Regions from separate parts of the Delftia sp. CH05 genome, predicted to be linked through region 1. Evidence: riboswitches for the same ligand, from Rfam matches in the RefSeq annotation. Region 1 holds a riboswitch; the other holds the start of a gene.
The links. Region 1 has a riboswitch for S-adenosylhomocysteine ahead of metH (methionine synthase). Riboswitches for the same ligand answer to the same signal wherever they lie in the genome.
Positions count from the first base shown of each region.

Region 2: linked by a shared signal. The riboswitch ahead of ahcY (adenosylhomocysteinase) and the one ahead of metH (methionine synthase) in region 1 are both predicted to bind S-adenosylhomocysteine.

Region 1 covers NZ_WUMG01000001.1:324,617-332,412, forward strand. The annotation lists gene GRX31_RS01430 (amino acid ABC transporter permease) at 1-572, opposite strand, end outside; gene GRX31_RS01435 (amino acid ABC transporter permease) at 569-1,297, opposite strand; gene GRX31_RS01440 (transporter substrate-binding domain-containing protein) at 1,329-2,135, opposite strand; gene GRX31_RS01445 (FadR/GntR family transcriptional regulator) at 2,132-2,953, opposite strand; S-adenosyl-L-homocysteine riboswitch at 3,231-3,357, shown strand; gene metH (methionine synthase) at 3,385-6,141, shown strand; gene GRX31_RS01455 (glycerophosphodiester phosphodiesterase family protein) at 6,244-7,587, opposite strand; gene GRX31_RS01460 (GntR family transcriptional regulator) at 7,759-7,796, opposite strand, start outside.
Region 2 covers NZ_WUMG01000015.1:87,102-94,897, forward strand. The annotation lists gene kdpB (potassium-transporting ATPase subunit KdpB) at 1-167, shown strand, start outside; gene GRX31_RS14365 (TorF family putative porin) at 250-1,125, shown strand; gene GRX31_RS14370 (sensor histidine kinase) at 1,160-3,865, shown strand; gene GRX31_RS14375 (response regulator) at 3,877-4,611, shown strand; S-adenosyl-L-homocysteine riboswitch at 4,619-4,703, shown strand; gene ahcY (adenosylhomocysteinase) at 4,774-6,204, shown strand; gene GRX31_RS14385 (TlyA family RNA methyltransferase) at 6,379-7,581, shown strand; gene metF (methylenetetrahydrofolate reductase [NAD(P)H]) at 7,604-7,796, shown strand, end outside.

The sequences.
Region 1 (7,796 bases):
ACCAGGCCGTAGATGAGGAAGGGCTGGAAGGTGGCGTTGGCCAGCATGGAGCCGAGCTTGGTCAGCTCGCTGAAGCCGATGATCGAGGCCACGGCCGTGCCCTTGATGATCTGCACCGAGAAGCCGACCGTGGGCGCTATCGACAGGCGCAGCGCCTGCGGCAGCACCACATGGCGCATCTGCTGCAGGTAGCCCATGGCCAGGCTGGACGAGGCTTCCCACTGGCCGCGGGGGATAGCCTCCACGCAGCCGCGCCAGACCTCGGCCAGGTAGGCGCTGGTGTACAGCGTCAGGCCGATGGCGGCCGCCGTCCAGGGCGAGATGTCCAGGCCGGCCATGGACGAGCCGAAGAAAACGATGAACATCTGCATCAGCAGCGGCGTGTTCTGGAAGGCCTGGATATAGGCCTTGGCCAGGCGGCGCAGGTTCAGGCTGCGGCCCACGCGGGCGAACAGCACCAGCAATCCGGTGGCGCCGCCCAGCACGAAGGCCAGCAGCGACAGCGCCAGCGTGGCCAGCAGGCCCTCGGCCAGCTTGGCCAGGATGGGCAGCAGGGGAATGTCGGCAATCATGCGGCGTCTCCGGCAGTGGTTGCAGGTGCAGCGGGTGCAGCGGGCCTGGCTGCACGCGGCGTGCGGCGGCCCACCACGAAGCGCTGGCCTATCCAGGCCAGCAACTGGCGCAGTGCCAGGGCCAGCACGAAGTACGCCGCCGTCACCACCAGGTAGGTCTCGAACGCACGGAAGTTGCGCGACTGGATGAAGTTGGCCGCAAACGTCAGGTCCTGGGCCGCGATCTGCGAGACCACCGAGGTGCCCAGCATCACGATCACGATCTGGCTGCTCAGCGAGGGCCAGACCCGCTGCAGCGCAGGGCGCAGCACCACATGGCGGAAGACCGCCCAGCGGCCCATGCCCAGCGCGCCAGCGGCTTCCAGCTGGCCGCGCGGCGTCTCCTGGATGCCGGCGCGCACGATCTCGGTGATGTAGGCGCCCAGGTTGATCACCGTGGTCAGCAGGCAGGCCTGCCATTCGTTGATCTGCACGCCCAGCGAAGGCAGGCCGAAGAACACGAACATCAGCTGCACCAGGAAGGGCGTGTTGCGTATGCCCTCCACGTACACCTTGAACAGCCAGTGCAGCGGCGCAATGCGCCAGGCGCGGCTGACCCCGCCGGCCACGCCGATGGCGCCGCCCAGCACGGCGCCCGCCGCCGTCAGCGCCAGCGTGAAGCCTGCGCCCTGTGCCAGCAGGCCGCTGTAGTCGAACACGGCGCCGAAGTCGAATTGATAGGCCATGGAAGGATTTCCGGGAACAGGGGCGCAGCGGTTACAGGGTGGCGGGCAGCGGCATCTTCATCCAGCGCTGGGACAGGCTGGTCAGGCGGCCGTCGGCCTTGAGCTTGGTGATGATGGCGTCCACCTTCTGCAGCAGCGCCGGCTCGCCCTTGGCCACGCCGATGTAGCAGGGCGTGTCCTCGACCGCGAACTTCACGTCCAGCTGGCGCAGCCTGGTGCGCTCGTTGACGGCGTTGGCCACGATGTTGCCCAGCGTCACCAGCTGCACCTGGCCCGTCAGATAGCTTTGCGCGGTGGCGTTGTTGTCCTCGTAGCGCTTGATGGTGGCCGAGGCCGGCGCCACCTGCGTGAGGGCCAGGTCCTCGGTGGAGCCGCGCGTCACGCCCACGGTCTTGCCGGCCAGGTCGGCAGGGGCCTTGATGCTCATGTCCTTGGGGCCGTAGACGCTCTTGGGGAAGGGCGCATAGGCCTGGGTGAAGTCGATCACCTTGGCGCGCTCGGCGTTCTTGCCCAGGCTGGAGATGACGATGTCGGCCTTGCCCGTGGTCAGGAAGGGGATGCGGTTGGTGCTGGTCACGGGCACCAGCTCCACCTTCACGCCCAGCTCCTGGGCCACCAGGGCCGCCATGTCGATGTCATAGCCCTGCAGCTTCAGGTCGGTGCCCAGCGAGCCGAAGGGCGGGAAGTCCTGCGGAATCGCCACGCGCAGCACGCCGGCCTTCTGGATATTGGCCAGCATGTCGGCATGGGCGGCGCCGCCCAGGCCGGCAGCGGCCAGGGTGGCGGCCGCCAGGGCGGTGCGGATGAATGCGCGGCGGGGTGTCAGGGGGGAAGTCATGCGAAAGCTCCTTCGGAAGGTGGGATGAGGCGAAAGGAAAGCGGGTCAGGGTCGGGCGCAGATGTATCGGGCGCAGATGCGTCGGGCGCCGTTGCATCGAGTGCCGTCGCGTCGGGCGCCGCCGCGTCGTCCGGCGTGTCGAGATCGATGCCGCTGCGCCTGGCGGCCGACAGCAGGTGGGCGCGCATGGCGCCCGCGGCACCCGGCGCATCGCCTGCGCAGACGGCCTGCACGATGGCGTCGTGCTCGCGCACCGGCTGGTCGTCGGCACCGCTCCAGGCAAAGGGCAGGCGCAGGCTGTGGCTGATGGCCAGCTCCAGCTGGCGCGCCATGGCCACCAGGCCCGGGTTGCCCGACAGCTGGGCCAGCAGCAGGTGGAACTGCAGATCGGCGTCGGCGGCGGCCAGCAGGTCGCTGCGGTCCAGGGCGTGGGCCAGCTGGGACTGGGTCCATTGCAGCTGGCGCAGGCCGCTGTCGTCGGCGCGCACGGCCGCCAGCGCGGCCCAGCCCGGCTCCAGCACCAGGCGCAGCTCGATCAGCTGGCGCGGCGACAGCGTGCCCAGCGCCGGGGTGGCATAGGCGCGGTGCATGCGTGCACGGCCGCTGTGCGGGCCGTTGATGCGCACGCCCTTGCCCGGCTGGATCTCGACCAGGCCCAGGGCCTCCAGCATGGACAGCGCCTCGCGCAGCGAAGCGCGGCTGATGCCCAGCTGCCGGGCCAGCTCGCGCTGCGGCGGCAGCTGGCTGCCGCCGGGATAGTGGCCGCTCAGGATGTGCTGCTGCAGCGTCTGGGCCATCGAGATCGGAATGCTTTGCATGGGCTGGCGCGGGTGGAGGGTTTTGGCCTGACTGGTCAGACCACGTGCCCAGCAGATAGCGAATTGCGTGCCAGATGCAACAAAAGGAGCGTTGTCCTCAGGCGCTGCAAAGAAACCGGGGCGATGGGGTATCCACAATCCGCCCCGAAGGCGGCGCCAGGGGCTCGCGCTGCCGCGCTTTGGTGCAGTGCCGCATGGCTTTGTGCAGGCCTGCCCCGAATGCGGGCGTAAAACCCGCACTGCAGGCCGCCGCCAGCCGCCGTAGAATCCCGGGCTTTGGCCCGAGGAGCGTTGCAGCGCGGCACCCGCCCATCCGTACACCGGATCGCGTGCCGCGTCAGGCTTGGGCCAGGTGCAGGTTCCCGGCCGGACCGCGCCCACGGTGCCAACGACGCTCACCTGTTGCCATGCCGTTTTTGCAGGTGAGCTTGATGTCGTCCTCTTTCACTCCCCCTCCCATGAAGCTGTCCGGACTGGAGCCGGTGACCATCGGCGAGGGCACGCTGTTCGTCAACGTGGGCGAGCGCACCAACGTCACGGGTTCCAAGGCCTTTGCGCGCATGATCCTCAACGAGCAGTACGAGGAAGCGCTGTCCGTGGCGCGCCAGCAGGTGGAAAACGGCGCCCAGGTCATCGACGTGAACATGGACGAGGCCATGCTCGACAGCAAGGCCGCCATGGTGCGCTTCCTGAACCTCATCGCCTCCGAGCCCGACATCGCCAAGGTGCCGGTCATGGTGGACAGCTCCAAGTGGGAGGTCATCGAGGCCGGCCTGCGCTGCCTGCAGGGCAAGGGCATCGTCAACTCCATCTCCATGAAGGAAGGCCTGGATGAATTCAAGCGCCAGGCCCGGCTGATCAAGCGCTACGGCGCGGCCGCCGTGGTCATGGCCTTCGACGAGAAGGGCCAGGCCGACACCTACCAGCGCAAGATCGAGATCTGCGAGCGCGCCTACCGCATCCTGGTGGACGAGGTGGGCTTCCCGCCCGAGGACATCGTCTTCGACCCCAACATCTTCGCCGTGGCCACCGGCATCGAGGAACACGACAACTACGCCGTGGACTTCATCGAGGCCGTGCGCTGGATCAAGCAGAACCTGCCCGGCGCCAAGGTCTCGGGCGGCGTCTCCAACGTGAGCTTCAGCTTCCGCGGCAACGACCCCGTGCGCGAGGCCATCCACACCGTGTTCCTTTACCACGCCATCTCGGCGGGCATGGACATGGGCATCGTCAACGCCGGCATGGTCGGCGTCTATGACGACCTGGAGCCCGAGCTGCGCGAGCGCGTGGAAGACGTGGTGCTCAACCGCCGCCCTGACGCTGCGGAACGCCTGCTGGAGATTGCCGACGCCGCCAAGGGCGCCGCCAAGGACGACAGCAAGAAGCTCGAATGGCGCGGCACGCCCGAGAACCCGAAGACCGTGGGCGAGCGCCTGTCGCACGCCCTGGTGCACGGCATCACCGACTTCATCGTCGTCGACACCGAAGAGGCCTACCAGCAGATCGTGGTGCAGGGCGGCGGCCGCCCGCTGCACGTGATCGAAGGTCCGCTCATGGACGGCATGAACATCGTGGGCGACCTGTTCGGCGCCGGCAAGATGTTCCTGCCCCAGGTGGTCAAGTCGGCGCGCGTGATGAAGCAGGCCGTGGCCCACCTCGTGCCCTACATCGAAGAGGAAAAGCGCCAGCAGGAAGCGGCGGGCCTGGACGTGTCCAGCAAGGGCAAGATCGTCATCGCCACCGTCAAGGGCGACGTGCACGACATCGGCAAGAACATTGTCACCGTGGTCCTGCAGTGCAACAACTTCGAGGTCATCAACATGGGCGTGATGGTGCCCTGCCACGAGATCCTGGCCAAGGCCAAGGCCGAGGGCGCGGACATCATCGGCCTGTCGGGCCTGATCACGCCCAGCCTCGAAGAGATGCAATACGTCGCCGGCGAGATGCACAAGGACGACTACTTCCGCATCAAGAAGATTCCGCTGCTGATCGGCGGCGCCACCTGCTCGCGCGTGCACACCGCCGTCAAGATCGCGCCCAAGTACGAAGGCCCCGTGGTCTACGTGCCCGATGCCTCGCGCAGCGTCAGCGTGGCCCAGAGCCTGCTGGGCGAGAACAAGGGCAACTACCTGGCCGAGATCCAGGCCGACTACGACAAGGTCCGCACCCAGCACGCCAACAAGAAGAAGACGCCGCTGTGGCCGCTGGACAAGGCCCGCGCCAACGCCACGCCCGTGGACTTTTCCCAGGCCCCCGTGGCGCCGCGCGCCCTGGGCCGGCGCGTGTTCCGCAACTTCGACCTGGCCGAGATCGCCGAATACATCGACTGGGGCCCGTTCTTCCAGACCTGGGACCTGGCCGGCCCCTACCCGGCCATCCTCGACGACGAGATCGTGGGCGTGCAGGCCCGCCAGGTGCTGGCCGACGGCCAGGCCATGCTCAAGAAAATCATCGAAGGCCGCTGGCTGCAGGCCAACGGCGCCATCGGCCTGTTCCCTGCCAACCGCGTGGGCGATGACATCGAGTTCTACGCCGACGAGTCCCGCAGCCAGGTGCTGATGACCTGGTACGGCATGCGCCAGCAAACCGAAAAGCAGATGGTGGAAGGCCCGGATGGCCAGCCCGTGATGCGCCCCAGCCGCTGCCTGTCCGACTTCGTGGCCACCAAGGAATCGGGCATCCAGGACTACGCGGGCCTGTTCGCCGTCACGGCCGGCATCGGCGCCGAGAAGAAGGACAAGGAGTTCCAGGACGCGCTGGACGACTACTCCGGCATCATGTTCAAGGCCCTGGCCGACCGCCTGGCCGAGGCCTTCGCCGAATGCCTGCACCAGCGTGTGCGCAAGGACCTGTGGGGCTATGCGCCCGACGAGAACCTCAGCAACGAAGCGCTGATCAAGGAACAGTACAAGGGCGTGCGCCCCGCGCCCGGCTACCCGGCCTGCCCCGACCACAGCGCCAAGACCGACCTGTTCGCCGTGCTCAAGGCCGACGAGATCGGCATGACGCTGACCGAAAGCCTGGCCATGAACCCGGCCTCCAGCGTCAGCGGCTTCTACATCGGCCACCCCGACTCCGTCTACTTCAACGTCGGCGAGATCGGCGAGGACCAACTGGCCGACATGGCCGCGCGCCGGGGCATGGACATCGAGGAACTGCGCCGGTTGCTGGCGCCGAATCTGGGGTGAGAACGTTTGTCCGCGCGGACTGGTGCCGCGCGTTGCAAGAAAAAAGCCAGGGCGTGCCCTGGCTTTTTTATGGACGCCGCCGCAGCGGCATTCAGCGCTCGATCAGAGCCCGATTTCCTTATTGTACGCCTTGCGCGCCGCAACGGCCGTGTCCGTGAAGTCGGTGAACACGCCGTCGATGCCCAGGCGGTAGTAGGCCAGGTATTCCTGCACGGGGTCGCCCTTGTACAGGCCGGCGAGGCGGCCCGGCTCGTTGCGGAAGGTGAAGCTGTGCACGATCAGGCCGGCCTTGTGGGCGTCGCGGATCAGGCCCGTGTCCTTGACGGTGTTCACGTCCTTGAGGCCGACGCCGTCCTTGTAGGGCACGACGGAGTGGGCCAGGACCTGGGGCTTCCAGGGGCCGATGCCGTCGGCATAGGTCTTGATCTCGGCCAGGCCTGCGGGCGTGAGCATGGTGGCGAAGGTGCGCGCGTCGCCGGCCAGGGTCCAGCTGTAGGGGCGGCCGCTGATGAAGGTCCATTCATCGTTGGTGATGTAGACCATGGAGCCGTCGCGCAGATTGAAGTCGTTGCCGTCGATCAGCTGCACGCCCTTGGCCTTCATGCCGGCCTGGCGCAGGTACTTGAGGCTGGCCGGGTCGAAGCTCTGGATGTAGATGGGCGAATCCTTGGCGTTGAGCTTGTTCTGGTCCAGCAGCTTGATCACCGCGTCTTCAAACGGGCGCGAGCCGGGCGCGCCGCAGCCGTTGGCGATCGCCTGCTGGTTGTTCCAGTACGGGTTCTTGGTCTCGGCGTAGACGGGGATGGTGCGGCCCAGGGCCTTGCCCTTGGCGGCGGCGATGTCCAGCACGTCCTGGGCGCTGATCAGGGGCAGCTTGCCGTTCCACTCGGTGGGGCGCTCGCTGCGGTTGTCCAGGATCGTGCCGCCCAGCCAGGTGCGCAGCTCCTGCATCGTGAAGTCGCTGATGGACCAGTCGTTGCGGTGGTCCTCGCCATCGACCACCAGGGCCTTGAGCACGGACTTGGGATCGTTGGCATCGAGCTGGTCGCTCAGGTATTGCGAGGGGCCGTTGGCAGGCACGGCGGGGTACTTCACGTTGACCAGCACGCCGGCCGCAGTGCGCTGGCGGCGCGCCACTTCGGCATTGGTCTTGGCCACGTCGGCCACGTTGGTGCTGTCGCTGAGCCAGGCGTTGTGGCGGGCGACCAGCTGGCAGTCCTTCGTCATGTGCATGTCGAGTTCGAGCATGTCCGCGCCCGCGTCGGCGGCGGCCTCGTAGGCCATGCGTGTCTGCTCCGGGAACTTGCCCGAGAAGCCGCGGTGGGCGATCACCTGGGGCTGCTTTCCGTCGAGCGTGAGGTAGAACGAGCCGCCGTCGCCGCCGCAGGCCGTGAGGACTGCAGCCGCGCACAGGGACGCGAGCAGGGGAGTGCGGGAAAAGGACATAGGACGTTGGGTCATATCCGAAGCAGTGGTGGGTTGATGAACGGCGCGCAATGCGCCAGCTCAGCAGCGTATGCAGTCAGCCGTGTCGGCACCATGACAGTGCGCCCCGTAGGGCCCGGATTGGCGTTTTAGCGACGGTCGGTGGAAATTTGCCGACCCACCGACACAGGGTTATCCCCCGAACAGGGGCGCCAGCGTGGCACGCAGGC
Region 2 (7,796 bases), on a different contig from region 1:
TCATCGTCCTGATACCGCTGGCCTTGCGTGGCGTGCCCTACCACGCCATCGGCGCCTCGGCCCTGCTGCGGCGCAACCTGCTGGTCTACGGGCTGGGGGGGCTGGTCGTCCCCTTCATCGGCATCAAGCTGATCGACATGCTGCTGGTGGCTTTCGGCCTGGCCTGATCTTTGGCGGCAAGCCTGCCCGTCCGGGCAGGCACCGCCTTGCTTTCTCTGTACAAAAACCAAGATGAAATCCGTTTCTTCCATGACGGCCGCTTGTGCCGTCCCCCGCTTCTTCCCCCGTGCCTCACTGGCTGCACTGCTGTCGCTGGCGGCTGCGTCCTGCCATGCCCAGGCCGAAACCTCCCCAGTCAACGCTGCCAGTGCCGATGCCCAGCCATCGCCCACACCCGCCTACGCGCTCACCGGCAGCGTGGCGCTGCTCAGCGACTACCGTTTCCGTGGCATCTCGCAAAGCTGGATGGGGCCGGCGCTGCAGGGCGGGCTGGAGCTGTCGCTGCCGCGCGGCGCCTACCTGGGCGTGTCCGGCTCCAGCGTGTCGCGCCACAGCTATCTGGACGGCCGCGCGCTGGAGCTGGACCTGTACGGCGGCTGGCGCACCGAGCTGCTGCCGGGCTGGACGGGCGACATCGGCCTGCTGCACTACAACTACCCCGGCGCGCGCGTGCCCCGCGGGGATGGCAGCGGCGGCGTGCGCTACGACACCACCGAGGCCTATCTGGGCGTCACCCACGGCGGCTTCAGCGCCAAATGGTCGCTGGCGCTGACGCCTTACTTCGGCCTGCGCGACAGCACGGCGGCCACGGCCTTTGCCGAGGCACTTCCCGGCAGCGGCAGCTCACGCGGCAGCAGCTATCTGGACCTGAACTACCAGCATCCGCTGGGTGACTGGGCGGTGCTGGGCCTGCATGCCGGCCACACGCAGGTGCGCAACTACAGCGAACTGTCGTACGCCGACTGGCGCGTCTCGCTGGCCCGCAGCTGGGGGCCATGGACGGCCACGCTGGCCTGGGCCGGCACCTCGGCCGACACGCGCTACTACCGCGCGGCCAATGCGGCAGGCCAGATGCAAAGCCTGGGCCGCAGCGGCTGGGTGCTGTCGCTGTCGGCGGCGTTCTAGTGTGGGGGCACGCTCTGGTGCTAGGCTGAGAACCATGCCCATTTCGTCCTCTGCCGAGCCGGCGCCGCCCGGTCTGCCGCGCCCCGATCCCGACGCCCTGGTCGCGCGCCTGCGCCATGAGCGGGCGCAGGAGGGGCGGGGCAAGCTGCGCATCTACTTCGGATCGAATGCAGGCGTGGGCAAGACCTACGCCATGCTGGCCGCCGCCCAGCGCGAACGCCAGGGGGGCCGCGAGGTTCTGGTGGGACTCGTGGAAACCCATGGCCGCAAGGAAACGGCGCAGCAGCTGCATGGCCTGGAGCAACTGCCGCTGCGCGAGCTGCCGCACCAGGGACGGACGCTGCGCGAGTTCGACCTGGATGCGGCGCTCGCGCGGCGTCCGCGCGTGCTGCTGCTCGATGAACTGGCGCACAGCAATGCGCCAGGCTCACGCCATCCCAAGCGCTGGCAGGACGTGCAGGAGCTGCTGGACGCAGGCATCGATGTCTGGACCACGATCAACGTGCAGCACCTGGAAAGCCTGAACGACGTGGTGGGCGGCATCGTCGGCATCACGGTGCGCGAGACCGTGCCCGACCAGATCTTCGACGATGCCGACGAGGTCATCGTCGTCGACATCTCGCCCGACGAGCTGCTGCGCCGCTTGAAGGACGGCAAGGTCTACATGATGGAGCAGGCCGAGCGGGCCTCGCGCAACTTCTTCAGGCGCGGCAACCTGCTGGCGCTGCGCGAGCTGGCACTGCGCCGCACGGCCGACCGCGTGGACGAGGACATGCGCGACTACCGGCGCGAGCGCTCCATAGGCACGGTCTGGCCTGCGCGTGAGCGCCTGCTGGTGGCCGTGGCAGGTCATGCGGGCGACGACGCCCTGGTGCGCCAGGTGGCGCGCATGGCACGCCGGCTGGATGCTGGCTGGATGGTGGTGTATGTGGACGCGCCCCAGCGCCAGCACCGCCCACGCAGCGTGCAGGCCGCCGTGCTCAAGACCCTGGCCCTGGCCGCACGCCTGGGGGCCGAGACGGCCACGCTGCCGGGCGCCGATGTGGCCGAGGCCCTGGTTGCCTTCGCGCGCGAGCGCAACGCCAGCCGCCTGGTGCTGGCCCAGCCGCCGCGCCCGGCATGGTCGCCCTGGCGCTGGTGGGGCCGCAGCCTGCCCGACCGCATCGTCCAGCTGCATCCCGACATCGACGTGCTGGTGCTCTCCGGGGGCTCCAGCGCGGCCCGGACCGAGGCCGCGCCTGCCGTACCGCTGCGGCGCAGGCCGCTGCCCTGGAAGGGCTATGCCGGCGTGACCCTGGCCTGCTTGACCGCCACGGTGCTGGCCGAGCAGCTGCTGCGCATCTTCGACCCGGCCAACGTGGTGATGCTGTTCCTGCTCATCGTCGTGCTGTCTTCGTTGCGCTGGGGGCGTGGCCCGGGCGCCTGGGCGGCGCTGCTGTCGGTACTGTGCTTCGACTTTTTCTTCGTGCCCCCGCGCGGTTCCTTCCATGTCAACGACACGCAGTACCTGTTCACCTTCGTGCTGATGCTGGGCGTGGCCCTGGTCTGCGGCCAGCTCATGGCGCGGCTGCGCCACGAGGCGCGCGTGGCGGCCGAGCGCGAGCGGCGCGCGGGCGCCCTGGCGCGGCTGGCGCGCGACCTTTCGGGCGCGCTCACGCAGGAGCAGGTGGTGGAGATTGCGCTGAGCACGGTCTCGGGCGTGTTCGACGCCCAGGCCGGGCTGCTGTTGCCCGATGCCGACGAGCGCCTGCGCCCCGCCGGCGGCGGCTCCTGCCCCATGGACGACAGCATTGCGCGCTGGGCCATGGACCACGGCCAGCAGGCCGGCCAGGGCACGGACACGCTGCCGGCCGCGCCGGCCCGCTACGTGCCGCTGGCGGCGCCCGTGCGCATGCGGGGCGTACTGGTGCTGCAGCTGCGTGCGCCCCAGCGCCTGGAGGTGCCCGAGGAGCAGCGCCTGCTGGAGGCCTGTGCCAGCCAGGTGGCGCTGGCGCTGGAGCGTCAGCACTTCGTGGCCGTGGCCCAGCAGACCCAGATCGCCATGGAGGGCGAGCGCATGCGCAACACCTTGCTGTCGGCCGTCTCGCACGACCTGCGCACGCCGCTGACCACCATCCTGGGCGCGGCCGAGGCCGCGCAGCGCCATGTGCCGCCGGGCGGCGCAGCCGACATGCTGGAGCAGGTCCGCATCCAGGCCCAGGCCATGCAGCGACTGGTGGAGAACCTGCTGGACATGGCGCGCCTGCAGCAAGGCGGCGTGCACCTGCAGCGCGAATGGCTGCCGCTGGATGAAGTGGTCGGCAGCGCGCTGCGCCAGATGCGCGCGCGCCTGCACGAGCATCCCGTGAGCACCGACGTGCCCGCCAGCCTGCCGCTGCTGCAGCTCGATCCCGTGCTCATGGAACGCGTGCTGGTCAACCTGCTGGACAACGCCGCCAAGTACACGCCGGCCGGCACGCCGCTGACCATCCACGCACGCGAACAGGACGGCGAGGTGCTTGTGGCCGTGCAGGATGGCGGGCCCGGCCTGCCGCCACACCTGCCCGTGGAGACGCTGTTCGAGCCCTTCACGCGCGGCACGGCCGAGTCCACCGTCTCGGGCATAGGCCTGGGGCTGGCGCTGGTGCGCAGCATTGTCGAGGCCCATGGCGGGCGCATCGAGGCCGCTGCCGCGCGCCCAGGCCCCGGCACCGTGTTCACGCTGCGCTTTCCGGTGCCGGAGCAGCCATTGCTCGATTAGAGTCTTGCGCCATGAGCACGCCCACCAACCGCATCCTGATGATCGAGGACGACCCCGGCATCCGCCGCTTCGTGCGCCTGGTGCTGGAGGACGAGGGCTGGCAGGTCTTCGAGGCCGACAGCGCGCGCCGGGGCCTGATCGAGGCGGCGAGCCGCCAGCCCGATCTGGTCATCCTCGACCTGGGCCTGCCGGATGCCGACGGCAAGCAGGTTCTCACCGAGCTGCGCGGATGGTCCTCCGTGCCCGTGCTCGTGCTTTCCGCGCGCGAGCGCGAGGACGAGAAGGTGGCCGCCCTGGACGCCGGCGCAGACGATTACCTGGTCAAGCCTTTCGGTGTGCCCGAGCTGCTGGCCCGGCTGCGCGTGATGCTGCGCCGCCGCCAGCAACTGGGGGCCGCAGGCGGCGCAGTTGCATCCAGCCAGGTGCACTTCGGCCAGGTGCAGGTGGACCTGGCCACGCATGAGGTGCGGCGTGCGGGCCAGCCGGTGCACCTCACGCCCATCGAATTCCGCCTGCTGGCGGCGCTGATCGCCGCCCAGGGCCGTGTGATGACCCACCGCCAGCTGCTGCTGCAGGTCTGGGGACCCGAATACCTGGGCCGTGCCCATTACCTGCGCGTGCACATGGCCAATCTGCGCCAGAAGATCGAGGACGAGCCGGCCCAGCCGCGCCACCTGGTGACCGAGCTGCAGGTGGGCTACCGGCTTGTGGGGCTGGGCGGTGAGGCATCCCCGGGATCGGTATAATCAGCGCCTCTCCGAGGAGCGTTGCAGCAGGCCCATTCACCAGATGCGGTCTGCGAGGCTCGGAGTCATACCTGCAACGACGCTCGCCCACGCTTTCTGTGCGGTGAGCTTTTTTTCGTCTCCCGCAGAACGTGGTTTTTCATTCATCTTTTGGAGAAAACCATGAACGCTGCTGTTCGTCCCGTTTCCGCCGACACGGCCATCGCTGACATTTCCCTCGCCGCCTGGGGCCGCAAGGAAATCCTGATCGCCGAAACCGAAATGCCCGGCCTGATGGCCACGCGCGAGGAATTCGCCGCGGCACAGCCGCTCAAGGGCGCGCGCATCGCCGGCTCGCTGCACATGACCATCCAGACGGCCGTGCTGATCGAGACGCTCAAGGCCCTGGGCGCCGACGTGCGCTGGGCCTCGTGCAACATCTTCTCGACGCAGGACCATGCCGCCGCCGCCATCGCCGCCACGGGCACGCCCGTGTTCGCCATCAAGGGTGAATCGCTGGCCGACTATTGGGACTACACCCACCGCATCTTTGAGTTCGGCGCCGCCGGTACCGAAGGCGAAGGCCCCAACATGATCCTGGACGACGGCGGCGATGCCACCATGCTGCTGCACCTGGGCATGCGCGCCGAAAAGGACCTGTCCGTGCTGGACAACCCCGCCTCCGAGGAAGAGAAGATCGCCTTCGCCGCCATCCGCGCCAAGCTGGCCCAGGACCCCACCTGGTATACGCGCAAGAGCGCCCACATCATCGGCGTGACCGAAGAGACCACCACCGGCGTGCACCGCCTCAACGAGATGTCGGCCAAGGGCACGCTGAAGTTCCGCGCCATCAACGTCAACGACTCCGTCACCAAGAGCAAGTTCGACAACCTCTACGGCTGCCGCGAATCGCTGGTGGACGGCATCAAGCGCGCCACCGACGTGATGATCGCCGGCAAGGTCGCCGTGGTGGCCGGCTACGGCGACGTGGGCAAGGGCTGCGCCCAGGCGCTGCGCGCGCTGTCGGCCCAGGTCTGGGTCACCGAGATCGATCCCATCAACGCCCTGCAGGCCGCCATGGAAGGCTACAAGGTCGTGACCATGGAGTGGGCGGCAGACAAGGCCGACATCTTCGTGACCACCACCGGCAACCGCGACATCATCCGCCACGAGCACATGGTGGCCATGAAGAACGAAGCCATCGTCTGCAACATCGGCCACTTCGACAACGAGATCGACGTCGCCTCCATCGAGCAGTACCAGTGGGAAGAGATCAAGCCCCAGGTGGACCACATCACCTTCCCTGACGGCAAGAAGATCATCCTGCTGGCCAAGGGCCGCCTGGTGAACCTGGGCTGCGCCACCGGCCACCCCAGCTTCGTGATGAGCGCCTCGTTCGCCAACCAGACCATCGCCCAGATCGAGCTGTTCACCAAGCCCGATGCCTACGAGGTCGGCAAGGTCTACGTGCTGCCCAAGATCCTGGACGAGAAGGTTGCCCGCCTGCACCTGAAGAAGGTCGGCGCCATGCTGACCGAGCTGACGGACGGCCAGGCTGCCTATATCGGCGTGAGCAAGCAGGGTCCCTACAAGCCCGAAACCTACCGCTACTAAGCACCCCCTGAGCGGCTTGCACCGCTTCCCCCTCTCTACTTGCTTCGCAAGGGAGGGGGACGACACCCTCGCGGCGGGGCGGCCCTTGCTCGGTGTCCCTGAGTTGGGCCCTGCCAGTGTGGGGTGCGGCGCCGCTTGGCGTCATTGGTTTAGAGATTTCCTGGGAACGACGCTATGCGCGCAGATGTATTTTTGGTGGAAGCCGGCCATGCGGCCACGCGCTCGCAGGCGCAGCGGCTGATTGCGGGTGGCGTGCAGTGGCGCATGACGCCGTTGACGCCGTGGAAGAAGGTCGCCAAGAACGGTGACGAGATTCCCGCAGGTGCCGAGCTGCAGTTGCTGGACGGGGCCGAGGCCCGGTTCATCTCGCGCGGCGGGCTGAAGCTGGAAGGCGCGCTGGCGGCCACCAAGCTGTCGGTGGACGGCCTGCGCTGCCTGGACGTGGGCCAGAGCACGGGCGGTTTCACCGACTGCCTGCTGCAGGCAGGCGCCGCCCAGGTCATCGGCGTGGACGTGGGCCATGGCCAGCTGCATGACCGGCTGCGCTCGGATGCGCGCGTGATCTGCGTCGAAGGCGTCAATGCCCGCGCGGTGACGGCCGAGGGCCTGCAGGAGGCCTGCGAGGAAGTGCTGTCCGAACGCTGGGAAGAAGATCCCGACGACAACGACACCCAGCCCGTGGCGCCCTATGCCTGGATGCGCAACGGCGGCGTGGTCGACGAGGACTACGACGACAGCGACGACGCCAAGGAAAACGAGATCGAGGCCTTCAAGGCCGAGCGCGCGGCCAAGGGCAAGGCGCGCGATGAGGGCACGGTGGCCACGCAGCGCCGCCGCCGCGCCGAGTTTGCCGACGTGGACATCACGCCGCAGTTCGACTTCGTCACGGGCGATCTGTCCTTCATCTCTCTGACCCTGGTGCTGCCGGCCGTCACGCGCCTGCTCAAGCCGCATGGCCAGCTGCTGATGCTGGTCAAACCGCAGTTCGAGCTGCAGCCGGGCCAGGTCGGCAAGGGCGGCATCGTGCGCGATGCGGCCCTGTTCACCGAGGTGGAGCAGCGCATTCGCACCTGCCTGGGCGAGCTGGGCCTGGAGGTCAAGGGCTGGATGGAGTCGGCCATCGAAGGCGGCGACGGCAACCGCGAATTCTTCGTGCATGCCCAGCAGGCGGCCGTGGTGAAGGAGCCAGAGCAGCCTGAAACGCAGGACGACGACCAGCCCCGCTCGGCCGTGAAGGCCGCTCCTAAGCCGGCCGCGCCTAAGCGCGTGTCCCGCACCGTGCTGCGCGAGCAGCGCAACGAGCGTGTGATCGACACCAGTACCGAGTTCGGCGTGCCCGGTCCGGGCCGCGCCAAGCTGCGCAAACGCAACGAATGAAACACTGAGCAGCGAGTCTTACATGAGCTTTCCGATCAGCTTCGAGTTCTTCCCGACCAAGACGCCCGAGGGCGCGACCAAGCATGTGCAGGTGCGCAAGAATCTCTATGCGCGCAAGCCCCAGTTCTGCTCCGTCACCTATGGCGCGGGCGGCTCCACGCAGACGGGCACCTTCGCCATGGTGCGTGACATCCAGAACGAAGGCGTCAGCGCGG